3 regions of the Aneurinibacillus uraniidurans genome follow, and region 2 is predicted to be linked to each of the others. Evidence: riboswitches for the same ligand, from Rfam matches in the RefSeq annotation. Region 2 holds a riboswitch; each other region holds the start of a gene.

Region 1 (5,163 bases), 510 kb from region 2:
GGTTCGAGATGGGCCACCGCCGCCTTCATAACTTCTGCACTCTGAAGTACTTCTGCTACGATCAACTGATTATCGTTGAATAGACGCCCTACTTCATCCATACCCGTCATCAATGGTCCGTTAATAATATCAAGCGGTTTATACTTGCTGCGTGCTTCTTCTAAATCTGGAACTAACCCTTCTTTTGTTCCTTCCACCACATAACGAGCCAGACGTTCTTCTAACGTTAAGTTGGATACTTCAACATTCGCCTCTACCTTCTTCTCACGATAGAAAGCTGTAAATGAAGCGAGCGTCTCATCAGTTGTGTCAAACAGCAATTCTTCGGCCATTGTGCGCTCTTCGTCTGAAATCGAGGCGAAGCGCTGTAACTTCTCGGTATTAACAATGGCATAATCAAGCCCTGCTTTTGTGCAATGATACAAGTACACCGCATTCAGTACTTCCCGACCCGCCGGTGGCAAACCAAAAGACACGTTACTCACACCAAGAATCGTCTGACATTCCGGGAACTTCTCTTTAATGAGCCGGATGCCTTCTACCGTCTCTTTCGCTGACCCGATATACGCCTCATCCCCCGTACCAACCGGGAATACGAGCGGATCAAAAATTAAATCTCGTGGATTCAATCCGTATTTATTTACAAGCAGATCATATGACCGTGCAGCTACTTCCAACTTGCGCTCCCGTGTGACCGCCATTCCTTGTTCATCAATCGTTCCGACTACAACCGCACCACCGAACTTCGTCAGTAATGGCGCCACCTCATCGAACCGCTCTTCTCCGTCTTCAAGATTAATAGAATTGATAATCGCCTTGCCCTGTGAATACTTCAGTGCGAGCGCAATCACATTCGGGTCTGTGGAATCGATCATCAGCGGCACTTTAACTTTGCGAACAACAAACTGGAGAAACGCTTCCATATCGCTTGCTTCATCACGATCCGGGTCTGCCAGGCAAATGTCAATCACATGAGCGCCCCGCTTTACTTGCGCACGGGCGATTTCCGATGCTTCCTCATACTTTCCTTCTTTGATGAGATCCCGAAACTTTTTGGACCCGATCACATTTGTCCGCTCTCCAACAAACAACGGTCGACTATCCGGTTCCAGATAGACCGGCTCAATGCCAGAAACAACATGCGTCGTAAGCCCACCTGGCTTGCGCGGTTCATATTGCTTCATCACATCGGCAATCGCCCGAATGTGATCTGGTGTCGTACCACAGCAACCGCCCGTCACATTAATCCAGCCTTGCTCCGCGAATCCAGCTAACTTCGCAGCTAATGTCTGTGGTGATTCATGATAGTTTCCATCCTCATCTGGTAACCCTGCATTCGGATAGCAACTCACTGCACAGTCGGCCATGCCAGACAACGTACGAATATGATCGCGCATGAATTCCGGACCTGTGGCACAGTTCAAGCCGACCGAGATCGGCTTCAAATGTGTAAGTGAAATATAAAATGCTTCAATATTCTGACCTGCAAGTGTTGTCCCCATCGGTTCAATCGTTCCAGAAATCATCACCGGAAGACGACAACCAAGCGTATCAAACGCTTTCTGGATGGCAATCCCGCCTGCTTTCACATTTAACGTATCCTGTGCAGTCTCCAGCAGCAGGACATCGACCCCTCCTTCTATAAGGGCCAGCACTTGTTCATAATATGAATCAATCAGCTCTTCAAATGTAATACCACCTGTTACAGACAATGTTTTCGTCGTAGGTCCGATCGCCCCGGCTACATAACGCGGCCAATCTGGTGTTGAATATGCATCGACTGCTTCTTTTGCCAGGCGAGCAGCTGCCAGGTTAATCTCGCGAGCGCGGTCCTGTACATCATATTCAGCTAGTACAACAGATGCACCACCGAACGTATTCGTCTCAATAATATCAGCACCCGCTTCGAGATACTTCTCATGGATGGAACGGATTACATCCGGTCGCGTTACGTTCAGCAGTTCATTACATCCATCATACGCCTCGCCTCCGAAATCATCCGGGCCGAGATTTGCCTGCTGGAGCATCGTTCCCATCGCTCCATCAATAACTAGAATTTTCTCAGCGAGTCTTGCTTCTAATGCCAGCTTACCTGGCGTGGTTGTTTCTTTCATCTGTCTCATCCCCTTTTTTGGCAAATAAAAAAAGCCTCCTCGGCAAAGGAAGGCTTTTTGTCTCTATACATACAAGGCAATCGCATTCCTTATCTCCCAGGAATTACATTCCTGCTGGATTTGGCACCGTGTATATCCATACCGGTTGCCGGGCGTCATTGGGCCAGTCCCTCAGCCTTCTCTTGATAAGAAGCTTTTCTTTTTATTTTTCTCATTATTAATCATTATCAAAAAACAGTCAACCACCAAATTATAATGTACGGGTGATGACAAGATTTGTCTCATTGCGCAGATCAATCTCGTATGGCGATGCCACTTCGCTGCCATCCCGCTCCTTCGTAATCCGAATAATAGGGCGATGAACAGAACGTGGGTCTACTCTAGCGACAACCCCAACCTGCCCTGTATTCAATACAACAACCGATGCAATTGGATAAACGGCAATATGCTTAACAAATAACTTCACCAGCTCGATATCAAACAACGAATTTCCTGCGGCAAACAAATATTCAGTCGCCTCATTCGGTGTGTAGTGCTGGCGATAGGAACGGTGTGATGTGAGTGCGTCATACACATCGGCAAGCCCAACAATTTGTGCGTATTCATGAATTTGTTGTTCTCGAAGCTGGCGCGGATACCCTGATCCGTTATAGCGTTCATGGTGCTGCAGTGCACAGTGGGCGGACAGCAGGGATACATCGTACTGATAGCGTAAAATATTAAATCCATCTTCTGTGTGATTTTCAATTCTAGAACGCTCTTCATCCGTTAGTGCCCCTCGCTTGTTCCACAACTCTTTTGGAAGCTGTGTCATTCCAATATCGAACAGGAGGGCCCCTACCCCAAGATCCAGCATCTGATTCTGGTTATATCCCTTGGCCAGACCAATAATCCCAGCAAGAACCGCTACGTTAACAGAATGATGGAATAAATAACCGTCCAACGCATGAAGGTTCGCCAAATTGACGAGAACATCCTTGCGGCCACTTAAATCCCCCATAATGCTCCCGAATACGTCCCGAAAGGTTTGCCCCATATCCGGCACACTCATCCGACCTTTCACCTGCGGTTGATCAAGCAGATTAGTCATCGTTTTATGAACGGTCTGAATAGCCTGACGACGTGTCGTATCACTAATAATATCTTCTGGAATGATATCGGTTGTATGTTTATCTTCTATGTATACCGTATCAATTCCCATTTGCTCAAGGCGGTTAATATAACGGTCAGTTAATTCCAGACCAGCACCAAGCAGTACATGTCCGGTTTCAGAATAAATCGTTTTTGCAAGCTTATCCCCCGGCTTAACCGAGCTGATGTGCAGTTTTTTCACGTCCCAAACCACCTTTTCATTTCTTCCTCTACCCTTCTTCTCCCAAATTGTAACACAAAATTGATATCCCTTGTAAAAAAAGAGTCGCCCTTTTTTTATAAAGAGCAACCCTTTTTTCCTATATTTTCGTTAAAACAAGACCTAACAAAGCAGTACATATGCCACATACTTGATACAACTTAAGTCGTTCTTTAAACAAATAACAGCCTGTTAAAATGACGATCAGGCAGTTTAAACTTACTACAGGGAACACAATGCTTGCTGTTCCGGTTTGCAAGGCATAAAAATAACAGCTATAACCGATTACACTTAGAATCCCAACAACTGCTCCGATTTGCACCTCTTTGCGCTGAATTCGTTCACGCCCAAGCCAGAAAAGCAAAAATACACTTCCACCTCCGTACATCGACACAAGCATGTCCAGCGAATGAATATGCAGTGAGGAGGAACCTTTCATTATGATTCCGAGTACACCAAACGATACGAATGCCAGCAACACACGGGCAATCCATGGACCGTACTGTGTACCGCCTTTGCTTCCCGGCGTGTACTGAATGACGATCACAGAACCCATCATACAAAAAACCCCGAGCCAGTGCAGAAAAGGGATCTGTTCATTAAAGATCAGTCCTGCTGCCAGAACCGGCAAAATCGCATTGGCTGCAATAATTGGCGATGTCAGGCTGGCCGGTCCCTTCTCAAAAGCACGTGCCATTTGAATATTTCCGTTGGCATTCAGAATGCCCACCAGCGTTCCAAATATAATGGAAAGCCAGTTCGTATGAAACTCCCCTTCTTGCAAACCGTACGCCAATGTCAGTAAAAATGCGACAAAATAGAAGAAAAACTGGATGTTTACTTTCGATAACCGCCGCGATGTACTCCACTTAAAAATCGTGTTATTCGCTCCAAAGCACAGTGCGGTGATCATCGCTGCTGCAAGCCACATGATGCCATCTCCATCTCTCTTTCTGCTTTTTTTCTATTGTAACATGTTTCCCATTCGACGGGCCGCTTCCATGACAAGCGGAGCATTTTGTGCCATCTTCTCTGATGTAAGCCGATTGGACGGCCCGGATACCGATAGGGCTGCCACCATTTCACCGCGCACATTAAACAGCGGGACCGATACAGCTGCTGCCCCCTCTTCCCGCTCCTCCGAACTGGTTGCATAACCATTGCGGCGAATTTCCTGAAGCTGATCCATATAGACACCCTTATCGACTGCCTTTGGCCAAGCAGGATCATTCAATACGCGCAGCTGGGCGTCCGGCGGCGCATACGCGACCAGCACTTTGCTCGATGCGCCAACCGCAAGTGGCATATGTGCCCCGATTGGTGCAACACGACGGATCGTCTCCTGACTCTCCACGGCCTGAATGCGTACCCGTTCATTTTCATTACGGACATATAAACTGATCGTCTCCCCGATCTCATCGCGTAACCGTGTCATCTCCGGCAGCAATACCGTCCCAATGTCCCCTTGCTGCGGATAATTCGCGGATATCTGCCAAACACGAAACCCGAGATGATACTTCTCCGTCACTGTGTCTCGCGTCAGAAACCCCCGACCCTCAAGTGATCCGAGCAGGCGGTATACAGTACTTTTATTCAAACTGACCCGCTGTGCAATCTCTGTCAGCGTCAGTTCCTGTTCATCAATAAAACAAAGAAGAATATCAAGCGCACGATCTACAGCACGCACCGTCATCTTCG
Region 2 (5,163 bases):
AAACGTTAGCCAGCTCTTTTTCTTCCCCGAAACCATTGTTTTCAAAGATGCGACCTTCTCGGAAATGAATGTCCTTGCTCAGTCCTTCTTCATACAACCGAAGCATACCGCTCGCTCCCATCAAATAGATCGAGCCATGGAATAAACGAATGAGCGGGTTGGCCTTGAGCTCTTCCTCGGTGATCCCGTTAATGTACAGCCTCCCTTTAATCGGAAGCCCTGACTGTACAACCAGTCGAAACACACCATGTTCTGTATAAAATCCGAGCAGAAGCGTGCCTTGCATTGTTTTCTTTTCTTCTACTGTAATTTCCGGACGCGTTTTGGCTTCTTCTACAATTCGATAGACATCATCCACGCGTTCTTGCGGAGCTTGAAAATTATCGCACACACCACGTATCGTTGTCACATGCGGTTGCATATCATTCACCTCTTTTGTAGTTCAGCTTCATTGCCTTCTTGCTACATCTTTACCCCCTCGCGACCAGTCCATACCAGTTTTTCATGCATTTTATAAAAAAATTATGCTAATCCACAAACTCCATCTTAACGCCAGCAGGAGCCTTATATATATCCAGCTGTCGGAATAAAATCTCTTTCCTTTGGAATAACTCTGCTACTTTCGCATGATCTTTTGCATACGGACGATGAAAAACGACTTCCGCAATGCCGCTGTTTGCAATCATGTTCGCACACGTCCAGCACGGTTGATCAGTCACGTAAATCGTCGCCCCCTGTCGATCTGCCTGATCTGTAAACAACAACAAGTTTTGCTCCGCGTGAATCGTTCGAATGCACTTCTGTTTCTCCTGAATAACGCCTACTTCATCTGTCTCGTAATAATTATGTAGCAAGCACCCTTCCTCCAGACAGGACGGTACACCACTCGGACTCCCGTTATAGGCAGTGCCTAGTACTTTGCGCTGTTTTGTCAGCACAGCCCCTACATGCCGACGCGGGCACGTTGCACGTGTAGATGCCATATAAGCCAGATCCATAAAATATTCATCCCATGTTTTTCGTTCACTCATGATTCTCTCTCCTCTACATGTTCTTTTTTCTATAGTAAACGAAAAAAGGATGCGTGCAAAATGCACAGCATCCTTTTCGTATCTTATACAGTTGCCAACTGGCTCACTTTAAGCGCTTGTTCCAGGTCTGCGATAATATCATCAACGGCTTCAATCCCGATGGACAGACGGATGAGGTCAGGAGATACACCCGCACTGATTTGCTGCTCTTCTGTAAGCTGCAAGTGCGTTGTGCTTGCCGGGTGAATGACGAGTGATTTCGCATCCCCAATATTCGCCAGGTGTGAGAACAGCTTCAGGCTGTTGATGAATTTCTTACCTTCTTCAACTCCGCCTTTAATGCCGAATGTGAAGACTGCCCCTGCTCCTTTTGGCAAATATTTTTGCGCACGCTCATAATATTTGTCACCTTCAAGACTTGGATAGTTCACCCATGATACAAGCTCATGATTTTTCAGGAATTGCGCAACCTTCAGCGCATTTTCCACATGACGCTCCATGCGCAGGTGAAGCGTTTCAAGACCTTGAATGAACAACCAGGAGTTAATCGGTGTCGTAGCAGCCCCGATATCACGCAGCAGTTGTACACGAGCCTTGATAATGTACGCCAGGTTACCTACCGCTTCTGTATATACTACTCCATTGTAGCTTGGGTCCGGCTCGCTCAGGCCTGGGAACTTGCCATTGTTCCAGTCGAATTTACCAGAATCAACGATTACGCCACCGATTGATGTCCCATGTCCACCAATGAACTTCGTAGCAGAATGAATGACAATGTCTGCACCGAATTCAATCGGGCGGCACAAGTATGGACTTGCGAATGTGTTATCCACGATAAGTGGAACACCATTCTCATGTGCGATTGCGGCAATCCCTTCAAGGTCCGCTACGTCAATACGCGGATTACCGATTGTCTCCGTATAGACTGCTTTTGTTTTATCTGTGATCGCCGCACGGAAGTTTTCTGTGTCAGACGGATCAACCAGTTTTACTTTAATACCAAGTTTGCCTAATGTGTGTACAAACAGATTGTATGTGCCACCGTACAGGTTGCTCGATGCAACGATCTCATCACCTGCACCGGCAATGTTGAGAATTGCGAAAGTAATCGCAGATTGACCAGATGATACAGCAAGCGCAGCCACACCGCCTTCAAGCTGTGCAATCCGCTGCTCAAATGTATCTTGCGTTGGATTCATAATGCGTGTGTAAATATTGCCAAACTCTTTAAGTCCAAACAGGTTTGCTGCATGGTCTGTATCCTTGAATACATATGAGCTCGTCTGGTAGATCGGAACCGCACGTGATTGTGTAGTTGGATCTACCTGCTGTCCGCCGTGCAGGCAGATGGTTTCAAATTTCAATTCGCGTTCTTGTGACATTGTCATATCCCCCTTGAAAAAGTAAGTGTAGTAGTTGTTCTTCACGGAGGGCGATGTTATGTACCAAAATAAAAACCTCTTCTCCGTTATGGAAGAAGAGGGTTGCATACTCAGGTATGTATCACCGCTCTCATCTTCCAAAGCCATTGCTTTGCTGGATTTAGCACCTTGCACGTCGTGCCGGTTGCCGGGCTTCATAGGGCCAGTCCCTCCGCCTCTCTCGATAAGAGATACTATTTTGTTGTGTACGTGTGTCGTGCTGTTCTTGTTATTTATTATAGGCGCACTATTCCGACCTGTCAACTTAATCTGAAAAATTTTTTTATTCTTTTTCATTCAACGGTGAGATGAGCACGAATTTTCTCCAATGTTTTCGGTCCAATACCAGACACGTTCGTAATGTCTTCTACTTTCTTAAACGTCCCTTTTTTCTCCCGGTATTCCAGAATCGCCGCCGCTTTCGCTGGGCCAATGCCCGGAATGGTCTGGAGTTGTTCAGATGTCGCCTGATTCAGATTGACAGTCACTTTCCCGCTATCTGTACCGGTTGTACTATTCTCCCCGCCTGGCATCGGCAGCGTCTCTCCCTGGTGCGGCACATAAATCAGCATCCCATCCACCAGCTTCTTTGCTCCGTTCACACTGCGGCTGTCTGCATTCGGTGCCAGACCACCCGCCTGCTTGATCGCTTCATGTACACGGGAGTCAGGTGACAGCGTATATACGCCCGGTCGAATGACCGCTCCCTTCACATCCACAGTAACCGGCGTAGCAGGAAGAGAAGCATCGGTCTCCTGCGCTGGCTTCTGGCCTGATCTCGAATCATGTGCTTCTTTTGTAGCAGGAGCTGCTGCTGTCACAGGAACAAGTTCTGGCTCCGCTTTGCTCGTGTTATACAAATAAAAACTACTACCGAGGAATAAAGCGCATATAATACTAGCAACTCGTTTTTTTCGTGTACGCAGCCATTCTTTCATCTCTTTTATTCCCCCTGCTTGTGATTTGCTATTGCTTTGCCTATAATTTAAATAAACAATTCTGGATTTATACCGGAAACAAGGAGGTTACTAACTATGAGTGTTCATCATGCGATTTCAGCCCATTCGGCTAGTCAGGCGGAGTATATCGTTCTGTATCGCAAACTTGATGTGATGCGTGAAGTCCGAATTGAACGGGCGATTGAACAACACCGCGCAGGAGAGGCTGTTGATCTTGCTTCTATTAACGAAGTTACTCAACAAATCAATCAACTGGCACAGCGCCACCATCTGCCGCCACGTAAATTTGTTACAGCGGACATGATCGAAAGCGCAAGTAAATAATATTCCATTTATTTACATTTTATCACATCAGTAAAAATATGTGTACTGAATCTCTCCTGGCTCCCATACAGTATTACGAATAATAAAAACAAAGCCGGAGGGATTCAGATGCATATCGGCTTTATTGGCACTGGAAGCATGGGGGGCATGTTGCTAGAGGCTTTTATTGAATCAGGTGCTATAGCACCCAATCAGATCATCGCTTCCAATCGTTCTCCTCAGAAGCTCGCTGTTCTCATGCAAAAACATTCTGGTCTGCATACCGGAACGAACATTCATGTAGCTCAGAAAGCAGACATTATTTTTCTTTGCGTTAAGCCTCTTGAATACCGGACTGTCCTTGATGAAATTGGGGCATACCTGACTCCTCAAAAGCTGGTTCTATCAATTACGAGCTCAATCGGTGTTAAACGATTAGAAGCGTATAGCCCAGCTAAAATCGCTCGTATTATTCCAAGCATTACAAACACAGCACATTCCGGAGCTTCCCTTGTTACATTCGGCTCTCGCCTGACACCAGCAGACAGAATGACCCTCCTGAAGCTAATCACTGCAATCAGTACACCGATTGAGATTGAGGAGGAACACACGCGCATTTCTTCGGATATCACAAGCTGCGGACCTGCTTTTTTTAGTTTTCTTATGCAGCGCTATATCGATTGTGCCGTAGAAGAAACCGGAATTTTGGAGGAGCAGGCGACTGAGATGATGACGGCGATGGTTATTGGCATGGGTCGTCTGCTCGAAGACGGACGCTACTCGTTGCCATCCTTACAGGCCAAAGTGTGTGTACCTGGCGGTGTGACCGGCATCGGTCTAAATGTGCTGGATAAGGAAACAAAAGACACATTCAATCATCTCGTGCAGGCCACCCAGCGCAAATTCCACACAGATTTACGTGACGTACAGGAACAGTTTACTGACAAAAAAAATCCCCTCCACTAACTACTGTGGAGGGGATTTTTTGGGTAGCACATTATTTAACGATCTGTGCTCCCTTTTTAAGTTGCTCAGGGATAGACAGGCCGAAGCTTTGCGCCGCTTTCGTATTCACAATCAACTGAACATCTTTTAGTGTCTCCACCGGAATGTCTCCTGGCTTCTCACCGCGCAGCACGCGCGCAGCCATAACACCTGTCTGCTTGCCCAGCTTGTAATAGTCAATACCGTACGTCGCAACCGCACCGCGCTTCACTGTGTCGCTATCAGACGCAAACACTGGAATTTTCGCAGCATTAGCCGCCTTCAACAGCGATTCAAACGAAGACACTACGTTATTATCGACCGGAATGAGAATCGCATCCACCTTACCAGCCAGCGATTCTGCACCCGGTTTTACCTCGTTTGAATTCGTTACGCCGACACGCACAACATTAATGCCTTTTGCCTTTGCTGCATTCTCGATCATGTCAACTTGAACAGATGAAT
Region 3 (5,163 bases), 230 kb from region 2:
CGCCCATAGAATAGTGAACAGCCGGGAAGATTTTCATTGGAACTTTACGCGGGTCGTCCCCTGCGAATTTTTCATAGATCTCGATGATACCACCGAGCTTAATGTCAAGTTCGTGCGGATCTTTGTGAGACAGGTCAAGATATACCATGTTCTCACCGTTGATGCCGAGTTTCTGTACAACGCACACGTCAAAGATTTCACGCGTTGCAATATCACGCGGTACAAGGTTACCGTATGCTGGATACTTCTCTTCAAGGAAGTACCACGGTTTACCGTCTTTGTATGTCCATACACGACCGCCCTCACCACGAGCAGACTCGGACATCAGGCGCAGTTTGTCATCACCTGGGATCGCAGTCGGGTGGATCTGGATGAACTCACCGTTTGCATATTTAACACCCTGCTGGTAAATCGCAGACGCTGCTGTCGCTGTGTTGATAACAGAGTTTGTTGATTTACCAAAGATGATACCAGGACCACCTGTTGCCATAATAACGGCATCAGCTTTGAATGATTTAACTTCCATTGAGCGCAGGTTTTGCGCGGTAATACCACGGCATGTACCTTGCTCATCTACAACAGCGGACAGGAATTCCCATCCTTCGTATTTCGTAACAAGACCATTTACTTCCCAGCGGCGAACTTGCTCGTCCAACGCATACAGAAGCTGCTGACCTGTTGTTGCACCAGCAAATGCTGTACGGTGGTGTTGCGTACCCCCGAAACGACGGAAGTCGATCAGACCTTCTGGCGTACGGTTGAACATAACGCCCATACGGTCGAACATATAAATGATACCAGGTGCTGCATCACACATTGCTTTAACTGGCGGTTGGTTCGCAAGGAAGTCGCCACCATAAATGGTATCATCGAAGTGAATCCACGGGGAATCGCCTTCCCCTTTTGTATTAACTGCCCCATTAATACCGCCCTGTGCACAAACAGAGTGGGAGCGTTTTACCGGAACAAGTGAGAACAACTCAACCGGATAACCGGCTTCCGCAGCTTTAATAGTCGCCATGAGGCCTGCGAGACCGCCACCGACTACGATGATTTTACCTTTACTCATGCTCTAACCCCCTATTTCTGAATGGCCTGAGCCACATCAACCGGATTCGCAAATGCAAACAGCGCCATCAGACCCATGGCAGACATCAGTACGAAAATCGCCATTGTCACATATGTAGAGATGCGCTGTGCACGCGGACCGACTGTAATGCCCCAGCTAACTGCAAAGCTCCAGAGACCGTTCGCGAAATGGAACACGGCAGAAAGAAGGCCGATGATGTAAAATGCAAGCATTACCTTGTTCGCGAGAATGTCATTCATGAGTGTAAAGAGACCGTTGGCATCTGTTTTGCCGATCAGCATTTGGATTTTTGTTTCGTATACGTGCCAGGTAATAAAGATGAGAGTAATTACGCCCGTAACGCGCTGCAGCATGAACATTGTGTTACGGAAATAGCCGTAGTTGCCAACGTTGTTTTTTGCTTGGAAAGCAATGTACAAACCATAAATACCATGGTACAAAATCGGTAAGAAAATAAACAGAATTTCAATCAATGCGAGGAACGGAAGTCCCTCCATGACTTGTACGCGCTCCAGGAAGGCTGGCTCGCCGCGTGTTGCGTAATAGTTCACAAGTAAGTGAACGAACAGGAAGCCCCCAATCGGAACTACGCCGAGTAGGGAGTGAAGTTTACGGTTGAAAAAATGACGATGATTCATCATTTTCATATTCCCCCTTTCATAATGGTACCCTCTGGTTTTTCTAGTTTGGCATTTTTTTCACAAATTCATGCTTGTTGGCTACTCTCTCCTGCCACTATAAAACTATAAAATCCTCTCTCTCTCCACTCCTCCTTCGCCTCTGCGGCAGTCTCTGACATGAAGAAAAGCTCCCTGTGAAGGAAGCCTATGAAAATGAAGACTTTGTGACAAATTCATTTTACTCTCTGGAGGGGTTAGCGTCAAGGAAACCTCTGATAGAAATTGTCGAAATTAATCGATAATCAATAGGGAGCAGCGGCCTGCTTGCACACCCTTACATACTGCTCGTTCAGATAGGATTCTACCAACGGTCCGATCTTCACAAATTCGACAAGAAAGCCATCATGGCCATAAATGGAATCAATGTAGTGATATTCCACATTTTTTCCAGCTACCTCCATCATCGCCACTACTTCTTCCTGATGATCAGCCGGATACAATAAATCATCAGAAATCGCAATCGAAAGGACATGCGCCTGGATGCCTTCAATCGCCTTCTTAATCCCGCCACGATTGCGTCCGATATCATGAGAGTCCATCGCTTTTAACAAATACAAGTAGCTGTTAGCGTCAAACCGATCGACCAGTTTCTGTCCGTGGTAGCGCAAATAGCTCTCGATTTGGAAAGTGGAGTCAAATTTCGTCACATCTCCCTTATCATCTTTCAGACGGCGACCAAATCGGTATTCAAATAAATCTGCGGTTCGATACGTGATCATCCCAAGCATCCGGGCGATAGACAGCCCATTTACCGGCCCTTTTCCTGGGTAATAATGTCCACACTGCCAGTTCGGGTCAGATAAAATTGCCTGTCTGCCGACATCATTATATGCGATCGCCACAGCTGACAAACGAGCACAAGTTGCAATCGGAACGACAACTTCCATCATCTCTGGATACGATGCAGCCCATTCAAATACTTGCATTCCTCCCATCGATCCACCGATTACCGCAAATAACTTATTAATCCCAAGCTGCCGTACCAATTCATACTGTACCTGCACCATATCCCGAATCGTTACAACGGGAAAGTCAGCTCCGTACGGCGTATTAGACTCTGGATGAAGCGAGGCTGGGCCTGTCGTTCCTGCACAGCCGCCTAATACATTAGACGTAATGACAAAATATCGATTTGTGTCTACATATCGACCTGGCCCAATTAATCCTTCCCACCAACCTGGTGTTTCTTCGTCCCCTACCGCCTTCGCATCCCCTGTCAGTGCATGGCAAATGAGAATGGCATTGTTTCTCTCCGCATTCAGCGTCCCACTTGTTTCATACGCTACCTTTACCTGCCTAATTGTCTCCCCACATTCTAAAGTGATGCTTGAAAGCACCATCGTCTTTTCCATTATATCTGTCACTCCTTCCGAGCTTTTTCCGCTGCATCCATGAAAAAAGAAAAACCCTCTTCTTTATCGAAAAGAAGAGGGGCGTATGCCGATCCAGACCTCCTCTTATCTTCCAGAACAATACGTCCTGCTGGAATTGGCACCTTATCCGCATACTACTGCGGGGTTGCCGGGCTTCATCGGGCCAGTCCCTCCACCTCTCTAGATAAGAGCTATTCAGTTTTTTCAGTCTTTAATAATTATTTACAATACTACGTGCTTTAGAAAGCAATGTCAATATTGACAGTTCAGCACTACACTATGTAAACTCTAAATAAAATAAAGTTAACAAAAAGAGGGGACATACCATGCAAAGTCAACGTTTGAAAATGATGCTTCTTTCGGCCTTATTTTGCGCGATTATTTCTGTATGTGCACAGCTATCTATTTCTTTCCTCCCAATGGTTCCGTTCACGATGCAAAACTTTGCGATCGCTCTTGCCGTAATTATTCTCGGACAGAGATACGGAACACTGGCAGTATTGTTGTATATCCTGCTTGGCGCGATTGGGGTTCCGGTATTCGCTCAGTTTAAAAGCGGGGCGGCCGTGCTCATCGGTCCAACAGGCGGCTATTTGATTGGTTACATTGCCGCTGCACTCGTGATGGGCATGATGCTCAAGCGGGATAACCTAACAGTTGTCCGCGCTTTTCTTGCTAATGTAGTGGGCCTGGTTATTATTTATGCGTTTGGTGTCGCACAGCTTAAACTAGTTGCCCACCTGACATGGAACAAAGCGATTGCTCTTGGGATGACTCCGTTTATCGCACCTGATCTACTCAAAATTGCACTTGCGTCTTATGTCGGCGTTCTGGTCATCCGTCGCCTGAAAGCTGCGGGGCTTATGCCATCACATGCCCAGTCAAAAGCAGAACACGCCGCATAGTACGATTCAGCACACCTTATACACCATAGCAAAAGGCCGGTCCAAGAGACCGGCCTTTTGCTATGAATCTTCGTTATTGTGCGGAATGTACAACTGCGCGTTCTACTACGTCAAGCCCAAATGACGTATGCAGGCTGCGAACGGCATTTTCCATTTGCTCAAGCGGTACAACACACGATACTTTGATCTCGGATGTCGATACCATTTTGATTTCAATGCCTGCCTCTGCCAGACAGCGGAACATCTGAGCCGCTACTCCCGGATTGGTAATCATACCTGCACCTACGATGGATACTTTAGCCAGTTCTTCTTCCGCGACCGCATAGCCAAAGTGCAGATTTTCTTTTTCACGCAACAAAATTTGCAGCGTCCGCTTTACTTCATCTCCACTTACTGAAAATGAAACATTCGTTGTATCTGCCTCGTACGCACTCTGAATGATCACGTCCACGTTAATATGCTCGTCAGCCAGTGTAGTAAAGAGCTTCGACATCGTATCCACCTGGACCGGCATGTCTGCCACTGTAATTTTCGCTACGTTTTTATCATGAGCGACTCCGCTAATAATCAGTCCTTGTTCCATATCTGCTTCCTCCTGTACTCGTGTTCCTTCTTCATGACCAAAACTAGAGCGTACTACAAGCGGTACCCCATATTGTTTAGCGCATTCAACCGCTCGCGGGTGCAGCACGCCAGCACCGAGTGTAGCTAATTCAAGCATCTCATCGTGTGAGATGGTTGTAAGCTTCCGTGCGGATGGTACGATGCGTGGATCAGCTGTATAGACACCATCAACATCAGTATAAATCTCACACAAATCAGCTTGTAATGCCCCAGCAAGTGCTACCGCTGTCGTATCCGAGCCACCGCGGCCGAGCGTTGTGATCTGTCCATCTTCGGTAACTCCCTGAAAGCCTGCAACAATCACAACGTTTCCAGCGGCCAGTGCAGCCTGCATCGCTGAAGGGTCGATGTGTGCAATGCGTGCCTTTGTATGTACGCTTTCTGTTGTAATCCCTGCCTGCCAGCCTGTCATCGAAACAGCAGGCTGACCTTCCGCCTGAAGCGCCATCGACAATAAGGCAATGGATACTTGCTCTCCAGTTGTCAAAAGC

Evidence for each region. A riboswitch is a leader RNA that binds a small molecule or an ion and turns the genes downstream of it on or off. The one in region 2 is predicted to bind S-adenosylmethionine.
Region 1: another riboswitch for S-adenosylmethionine. It lies ahead of metH (methionine synthase); the one in region 2 lies ahead of PO771_RS04720 (homocysteine synthase).
Region 3: another riboswitch for S-adenosylmethionine. It lies ahead of metX (homoserine O-acetyltransferase MetX); the one in region 2 lies ahead of PO771_RS04720 (homocysteine synthase).

What each region holds. Positions count from the first base shown of each region.
Region 1 covers NZ_CP116902.1:432,033-437,195, reverse strand. Annotated here, with positions in the region: gene metH (methionine synthase) at 1-2,114, opposite strand, end outside; SAM riboswitch class I at 2,201-2,306, opposite strand; gene PO771_RS02165 (HD-GYP domain-containing protein) at 2,365-3,447, opposite strand; gene PO771_RS02160 (DMT family transporter) at 3,566-4,396, opposite strand; gene PO771_RS02155 (IclR family transcriptional regulator) at 4,430-5,163, opposite strand, start outside.
Region 2 covers NZ_CP116902.1:944,544-949,706, reverse strand. Annotated here, with positions in the region: gene PO771_RS04730 (hypothetical protein) at 1-421, opposite strand, end outside; gene PO771_RS04725 (deoxycytidylate deaminase) at 528-1,031, opposite strand; gene PO771_RS04720 (homocysteine synthase) at 1,115-2,413, opposite strand; SAM riboswitch class I at 2,541-2,643, opposite strand; gene PO771_RS04715 (helix-hairpin-helix domain-containing protein) at 2,746-3,390, opposite strand; gene PO771_RS04710 (DUF2533 family protein) at 3,487-3,735, shown strand; gene comER (late competence protein ComER) at 3,844-4,680, shown strand; gene PO771_RS04700 (ABC transporter substrate-binding protein) at 4,712-5,163, opposite strand, start outside.
Region 3 covers NZ_CP116902.1:718,733-723,895, reverse strand. Annotated here, with positions in the region: gene sdhA (succinate dehydrogenase flavoprotein subunit) at 1-1,069, opposite strand, end outside; gene PO771_RS03660 (succinate dehydrogenase cytochrome b558 subunit) at 1,081-1,731, opposite strand; gene metX (homoserine O-acetyltransferase MetX) at 2,013-3,122, opposite strand; SAM riboswitch class I at 3,225-3,334, opposite strand; gene PO771_RS03650 (biotin transporter BioY) at 3,470-4,048, shown strand; gene PO771_RS03645 (aspartate kinase) at 4,122-5,163, opposite strand, start outside.